2 regions of the Kitasatospora sp. NBC_00458 genome follow, and region 1 is predicted to be linked to the other one. Evidence: riboswitches for the same ligand, from Rfam matches in the RefSeq annotation. Region 1 holds a riboswitch; the other holds the start of a gene.

Region 1 (3,658 bases):
CGGCCGGGAACGGCGAAAAGGCGCTCAGCAGCCGCCGGCCACCGCCGGAATGATCGAGACGCTCGCGCCGTCCTTGATCTCCGTCGCCAGGCCCTCGGCGAACCGCACGTCGTCGTCGTTCACGTAGACGTTCACGAAACGGCGCAGCTTGCCGGTGTCGTCCAGGATGCGCGCGGCGATCCCGGCGTGGTTCTTCTCCAGGTCGGCGATGACGTCGCCCAGGGTCGCGCCCTCGGCGGCCACCTCACTGGCGCCGCCGGTGTAGGTGCGCAGGATGGTCGGGATGCGGACGTTGGCGCTCATGGGGGTCATCTCCTCGTTGCGGGGGGGCGGGGCGGGGCTGGGACGGCGGCGGGCGCAGGGCCCGGAACGGGCCGGTCAGGCCGACGCCAGGCCGGCGTCGCGGAACGAGGCCAGCGTCGGCCGGATCACGGCGGTCATGCCGGCCTCCGAGACGGCGTCGAGCGTCTTGAGGCCGTCGCCGGTGTTGATCGCGACGGTCTCCTTCGACGGGTCCAGCTGCCCGGTCTCGACGAGCTTCTTGAGCACGCCGACGGTCACCCCGCCCGCGGTCTCGGCGAAGACGCCCTCGGTGCGGGCCAGCAGCCGGATCGCCGCCACGACCTCCTCGTCCGTCACGTCCTCCACCGCACCGCCGGTGCGCCGGGCGATGTCGAGCACGTACGGGCCGTCGGCCGGGTTGCCGATCGCCAGCGACTTGGCGATGGTGTCCGGCTTGACCGGCCGGATCACGTCGTGGCCGGCCTTGAACGCCGCCGACACCGGCGAGCAGCCCGCCGCCTGGGCGCCGAAGATCCGGTACGGCCGGTCCTCGACCAGGCCCAGCTTGATCAGCTCCTGCAGACCCTTGTCGATCTTGGTCAGCTGCGAGCCCGAGGCGATCGGGATCACGATCTGCTCCGGCAGCCGCCAGCCGAGCTGCTCGCAGATCTCGTACGCCAGCGTCTTGGAGCCCTCGCCGTAGTAGGGGCGCAGGTTGACGTTGACGAAGCCCCAGCCCTCGCCGGCCGGGTCGCCGATCAGCTCGGAGCAGAAGCGGTTCACGTCGTCGTAGTTGCCCTCGATGCCGACCAGCTCGCCGCCGTACACACCGGCCATGACGACCTTGCCCTGCTCCAGGTCGTGCGGGATGAACACGCAGGACTTGAAGCCGGCCCGGGCCGCGGCCGCGCCCACCGCACCGGCCAGGTTGCCGGTCGAGGAGCAGGAGAGGGTGGTGTAGCCGAAGGCCCGCGCCGCCTCGATCGCGCACGCCACCACACGGTCCTTGAAGGAGTGGGTCGGGTTGCCCGAGTCGTCCTTGACGTGCAGCTGGGCGGTGAACCCGAGCTCGCGGCCCAGGTTGTCGGCCTTCACCAGCGGGGTCCACCCGGGGTTCAGGTTCGGCTTGGTGGCGACGTCGGCGGGCACCGGCAGCAGCGGCGCGTACCGCCAGATCGACGCCGGACCGGCCTCGATGCGCTTGCGCAGCTCCTCCGCGCCCTCGCTGCCGAACTCGTAGGCGATCTCCAGCGGGCCGAAACACTCCACACAGGCGAAGCTGGGGCCGAGCGGGAACCGGGTGCCGCACTCGCGACAGGACAGCGCGGCGGCGGGGCCGAGGTCAACGGTGACGGGTGCGGCGGTGTCGATAGCCATGATGGCGGAGGCCTCTCTCCTCATCTTCCCCGTGACGCGGTCGCGCCACAGGCCGGAATTGGCACCTGTCCCGCCGGGGCCTGTCGAAGACAGCCGCGCGAGAAGGTTGCCGGGACGTCGACGGGCCGTTCCCTCAGTCCCTCTGGATGAGCTCTGTGAAGTTGTGGTCGTGCTCAGCGGAGACCCCGGCGTGCGAAGGTCCGACCGCTGTACGAAGACTGTAACCGAAGGCGTCAACCCCGAACGGGACCGTCCGCCACGCGAGATGACCCGTCCCATCCGAACCCGCCGAGGAGAGAACAGTGCCCGCCGAACCGATCCCCGAGCTCCTCCCCGAGACGGCGTCCTGGCTGCGCCGGCGCTCGTGGAGCGCGGCCGACCGCCCGGTGGACCTCCTGCTCGCGGCCAAGCGCGCCCTGGGCCCGGCCGGCACGGTCAGCGTCGTCCTGCCCGCGCTGGACGAGGAGGCCACCGTCGGCGACATCGTCCGCATCATCCGCCGCGAGCTGGTGGAACGGCTGCCGCTGGTCGACGAGCTGGTCGTGGTCGACTCCGGCTCCACCGACGCCACCGCCGCGGTCGCCGCCGAGGCCGGCGCCACCGTGTTCCACCGCGACGCGATCCTCCCCCGGCTGCCCGCCGCCCCCGGCAAGGGCGAGGTGCTCTGGCGCTCGCTGCTGGTCACCCACGGCGAGATCGTCTGCTTCGTCGACGCCGACCTGCGCGAGTTCGACCCCGCCCTGGTCTCCGGCATCATCGGCCCGCTGCTCACCGACGCGCACATCCAGCTGGTCAAGGCCATGTACGACCGCCCGCTGGCAGTGGCGCCGGGCGACTCCGCCACGGGCGACGCCGCCGTCATCCCCTCCGGCGGCGGCCGGGTCACCGAACTGGTCGCCCGCCCGCTGCTCAACCTGCACTGGCCGGAACTCGCCGGTTTCGTCCAGCCCCTCGGCGGCGAGTACGCGGCGCGCCGCTCACTGCTCGAACGCCTGCCCTTCCCCACCGGCTACGGCGTCGAACTCGGCCTGCTGGTCGACGCCCTGGAGACGGCCGGACTCGACGCGCTCGCCCAGGTGGACGTCGGGGTCCGCCACCACCGCCACCAGGACGGCCAGGCCCTCGGCCGGATGGCCGCCACCATCTACCGCACCGCCCTCGAACGGCTCGACCGCACCCACCGGCTCAAGGCCTCCGCCGACCTGGTCCACCCGCTGCTCACCCAGTTCACCCGCGACCCGGAGACCCGCGCCTTCACCGCCCACACCCACCCGGTCACCGCCACCGAACGCCCCCCGATGCACACCGTCCCCGAATACGCCACCCGGCGTTAGGGCCTCCCCGACGGGTTTGCGGCCCGGACCCCCCGGCAACCAACCAACCATGGGCGATCTCACGACCGAACGTTCGAATCCGACCGGCACCGCCCCCGTCCTGGTGGCGTCCAACCGGGGACCAGTGTCGTTCGGCACCGCGGACGACGGCACGCTGACCCTCCGCAGAGGGGGCGGCGGCCTCGTCTCCGGCCTCTCCGCCATCGACGACCCGGACGCCGTCTGGGTCTGCGCCGCCCTCTCCGACGCCGACCGCCGGGCCGCCCGGGAGGCCCCCGACGGCCGCCTCGACCGGGCCGGCCACGACGTCGGCGGGCAGGCCGTCCGGATGCTGGACATAGACCCGGAGACCTTCGCGCGGGCCTACAACGGCGTCGCCAACTCGACCCTCTGGTTCATCCACCACCTGCTGTACGACACCCCGACCGCACCCGCCTTCGACGCCGGCTTCCGCACCGAGTGGCAGGCCTACACCGCGTACAACGCCGCCTTCGCCGGGGCCCTCGCCGCCGAGGCCGCCCCCGGCGCGGCCGTCCTGGTCCAGGACTACCACCTCTCGCTGACCCCGGCACTGCTCCGGGCCGCCCGCCCCGACCTGCGGATCGGCCACTTCTCACACACCCCCTGGGCGCCGCCCGAGTACTTCCGGCTGCTGCCCGACGACG
Region 2 (3,658 bases), 2.4 Mb from region 1:
ACGCTCGTCCCGCTGCTGCTCTTCCTGCCGCTGCGGTTCCCCGCCTGGCTGGTGCTCGGGCTCTGGTTCGCCCTGCAGTGGTGGTCGGTCCACTCGGCCGGCCCCGGAGTCGCCTACCTGGTGCACGTCATCGGTTTCGCGGCCGGCTTCCTCTACGCCTGCACCCTCGCCGAGCGCCGGACCCGGGCCGCCCGCCCCCCGCGACCGCCCGGCTGACGCCCGATACCCTGGCGGCACCTCACAAAGGAGCTCGCACCGTGATCACCGCCATCGTCCTGATCAAGACCAGTGTCGACCGCATCCCGGAGATCGCCGAGGCGATCGCCGCCATCGAGGGCGTCAGCGAGGTCTACTCGGTGACCGGCGGGTACGACCTGGTCGCGATGGTGCGGGTGCGGCGGCACGACGACCTCGCCGAGGTCATCCCCGGCCGGCTCAACAAGGTCCCGGGCGTGGCCCACACCGAGACCCAGATCGCCTTCCGCACCTACTCCCAGCACGACCTCGAAGCCGCCTTCGCGATCGGCCTCGACGCCTGACCCGTCAGTCCTCCGACGGGCGCCCCGCCCGTCGGAGTGCCGGGCGCCCGCTCAGGCGCCGCGCCGGGTGTCCGCGACGCAGCGGCCGCCCTCGTTCCGGTAGTTCCAGGCCGCGCCGTCGGTGACCAGCTCGCGGACAGCGGTCAGGAACCGGTCCACGTGCTCGTCCGGGGTGCCCGCACCGAAGCTCACCCGGATCGCGTTCAGGCTGCGCTCGCCCGGCAGCGACGGCTCCGGCGCCCCGCACTCGGACGGCGCGACGTCCTCGTCACCGAGCAGGGTGCGGACCAGCGGGTGCGCACAGAACAGGCCGTCGCGCACGCCGATGCCGTACTCGGCGGAGAGCGCGGCCGAGAAGTGCGAGCTGTTCCAGCCCTGGACGACGAAGGAGAGCACGCCCACCCGGGCCGACTCCGGGCCGAACAGGTTGAGCACCTTGACCTGCGGGACCTCCGCCAGGCCCGCCTTCAGCCGGTCGACCAGCGCGCGCTCGCGGGCCTCCAGGGCGTCGAAGCCGGCCTCGGTCAGCGCCCGGCAGGCGGAGGCGATCGCGTACGCGCCGATCACGTTCGGGGAGCCGGCCTCGTGCCGCGCCGGGCCGGTGTGCCACTGCACGGCCACCGAGCCGTCCTCCTCCCGGGCCACGGTCCGGGTGGCGCCGCCGCCGGCCAGGTACGGATCGGCCGCGTCCAGCCAGTCGGACCGGCCGGCCAGCACCCCGGCGCCGAAGGGCGCGTACAGCTTGTGCCCGGAGAAGGCGATCCAGTCCACGTCCAGCTCGCGCACCGAGACCCGGTGGTGCGGGGCCAGCTGCGCGGCGTCCAGCACCACCCGGGCGCCGTACCGGTGGGCGGTCCGGGTCAGTTCGGCGACCGGCCACAGCTCGCCGGTGACGTTCGAGGCGCCGGTGACACAGAGCAGCTTCGGGCCCTCGGGGGCCTCGGCCAGCGCGGCGTCGAAGGCGGCGACCGCCTCGGCGTGCGAGCGCGGGGCGCGCAGGTAGGTGACGGCCAGGCCGGCGTGCGCCCAGGGCAGCAGCGAGGCGTGGTGCTCGGTCTCGAACGCGAACACCCGGGTGCCGGCGGGGACGGCGGCGGCCAGCAGGTTCAGCGAGTCGGTGGTGGCGCGGGTGAAGACCACCTGGTCGCCCTCGCGCAGGTCCAGGAACTCGGTGACGGTGCGGCGGCTCTGCTCGAACAGGTCGGTGGAGAGCTGCGAGAGGTAGCCGGCGCCGCGGTGCACGCTGCCGTAGTAGGGGGCGTAGGCGGCGACGTCGTCCCAGACCCGCTGGAGCGCCGGGGCGCTGGCGGCGTAGTCGAGCGCCGCGTAGCCGACCTTCTCACCGGTGGCCAGCGGGACCTGGACGTCGTGGCCGAGGACGCTGAGGAGGGCCTGCGGGGAGGGCGCCTGGTCGAGGACGGCGGCCGGCGACTGCGGGGAGGAAAGGGACATGGGGATGCACTCCTTCTACGGGTCAGGACCCCGGGAGTGCAAAGTCGTCCGGTGTCCGCGCTTGTCACGCGGACGGTTCGCCGCATGACCCGGTCCTCACCCAGGGCACCCCGCCACGGACGGAGGGTTGCCGGACAGCCAGCTGGGGCTTGACGCTGTCGCTCATGACCTGGCGAAAACTCTAGGTCGCGTCCGCCCGGTGGTCAAACAGGGGTCCACATCCCGGACGGCCGTCCGGGGACCGGTCGGCCCCGGGCCCTCCGGACCTCCGCCCCGCCCGGGCGCGGGAACGCGAAAGGGCCGGCCGGGACGCCCCGGCCGACCCCTGACGGCGCCTCAGGCTCCGGCGGTGGCCTCCGACCAGTGCTTCAGCAGGTCCCGGGCGGCACCCGAGTCGATCGCCGCCGCCGTCCGCGCCATGCCGGCCGCCAGCTGCTCGGCCAGCGGCGCGTCGGTCAGGTCGAGCGCCACCAGCGCCGCCGCCGAGTTCAGCACCACGGCGTCCCGGACCGGACCGTGCTCCCCGGCCAGCAGCCGGCGCGCGACCTCGGCGTTGTACGCCGGGTCCGCCCCGCGCAGCGCCTCGATGCCGACCGGCTCGATGCCGACGTCGCGCGGGTCGAAGGAGGTCTCGGTGACGGCGCCGTCGCGGACCACCCAGACCTGCGAGGTGGTGGTGATGGTCAGCTCGTCGAGGCCGTCGTCACCCCGGAAGACCAGCGCGGTGGAGCCGCGCCGCGCCAGCACGCCGGCGATCAGCGCCGCGAGCCGGGTGTCGAAGCAGCCGATCGCGTGCGCGGTGACCCGTGCCGGGTTGGTGAGCGGACCGAGGATGTTGAACGCGGTCGGCACCCCGAGGTCGCGCCGGGCCGGGGCGGCGTGCCGCATCGACGGGTGGAAGGTCGCCGCGAAGCAGAAGGTGAGCCCCACCTCCTCGGCCACCTCGGCGACCCGGCGCGGCGACAGGTCCAGCCGGATGCCCAGCTTCTCCAGCACGTCCGAGGAGCCGCTCGACGAGGAGGCCGCCCGGTTGCCGTGCTTGACCACCTTGGCGCCGGCCGCGGCCGCGACGATCGCCGACATGGTCGAGATGTTGACGGTCTTGGCCCGGTCGCCACCGGTGCCGACGATGTCCACCGCCGGGCCGGGGACGGACAGCGGCTCGGCGTGCGCGTACATCGAGTCGACCAGGCCGGAGATCTCGTCGACCGTCTCGCCCTTGGCCCGCAGCGCCACCATGAACCCGGCCACCTGGACCGGGGAGGCCTCGCCGCTCATGATCCGGTCCATCGCCCACGCGGTCGCGGAACGGTCGAGGTCCTCGCCGCGCAGCAGCACCGACAGGATGTCCGGCCAGGTGCGGACCACCTGCGCGGGGTCGCTACCGCCGTTCGCAGGGTGCACGTTCACCATGGCTGACTCCAGCTCTCGTTCCCCGTCGTACGGGGATGACCGTAGGGATGGAGTCAGCCTATCGAGCGGCGGGGCGCGGGGGCTCGGCCGTTCACCCTTCTTCTCCCGTGGTGAGACGCGCGGCCCGGGAGCCCGGTCCGCGCGCCCCGTCCGGAACGCCCCGTCCCGGGTGGCTTCGCCCGCTCCGCCCGGGGGGCCGGCGCGCCTACCGGGCGGCCGGCGCCCGCTTGGCCAGCCGGGCGCGGAGCAGGGTG

Evidence for each region. Region 1 has a riboswitch for S-adenosylmethionine ahead of thrC (threonine synthase). Riboswitches for the same ligand answer to the same signal wherever they lie in the genome.
Region 2: linked by a shared signal. The riboswitch ahead of OG550_RS10415 (aminotransferase class V-fold PLP-dependent enzyme) and the one ahead of thrC (threonine synthase) in region 1 are both predicted to bind S-adenosylmethionine.

What each region holds. Positions count from the first base shown of each region.
Region 1 is NZ_CP107904.1:5,068,849-5,072,506, reverse strand. It holds gene OG550_RS21140 (ubiquitin-like small modifier protein 1) at 25-303, opposite strand; gene thrC (threonine synthase) at 379-1,659, opposite strand; SAM riboswitch class I at 1,677-1,812, opposite strand; gene OG550_RS21130 (glucosyl-3-phosphoglycerate synthase) at 1,962-2,993, shown strand; gene OG550_RS21125 (alpha,alpha-trehalose-phosphate synthase (UDP-forming)) at 3,043-3,658, shown strand, end outside.
Region 2 is NZ_CP107904.1:2,651,196-2,654,853, forward strand. It holds gene OG550_RS10405 (rhomboid family intramembrane serine protease) at 1-216, shown strand, start outside; gene OG550_RS10410 (Lrp/AsnC ligand binding domain-containing protein) at 258-539, shown strand; gene OG550_RS10415 (aminotransferase class V-fold PLP-dependent enzyme) at 591-1,991, opposite strand; SAM riboswitch class IV at 2,044-2,161, opposite strand; gene trpD (anthranilate phosphoribosyltransferase) at 2,328-3,404, opposite strand; gene OG550_RS10425 (hypothetical protein) at 3,610-3,658, opposite strand, start outside.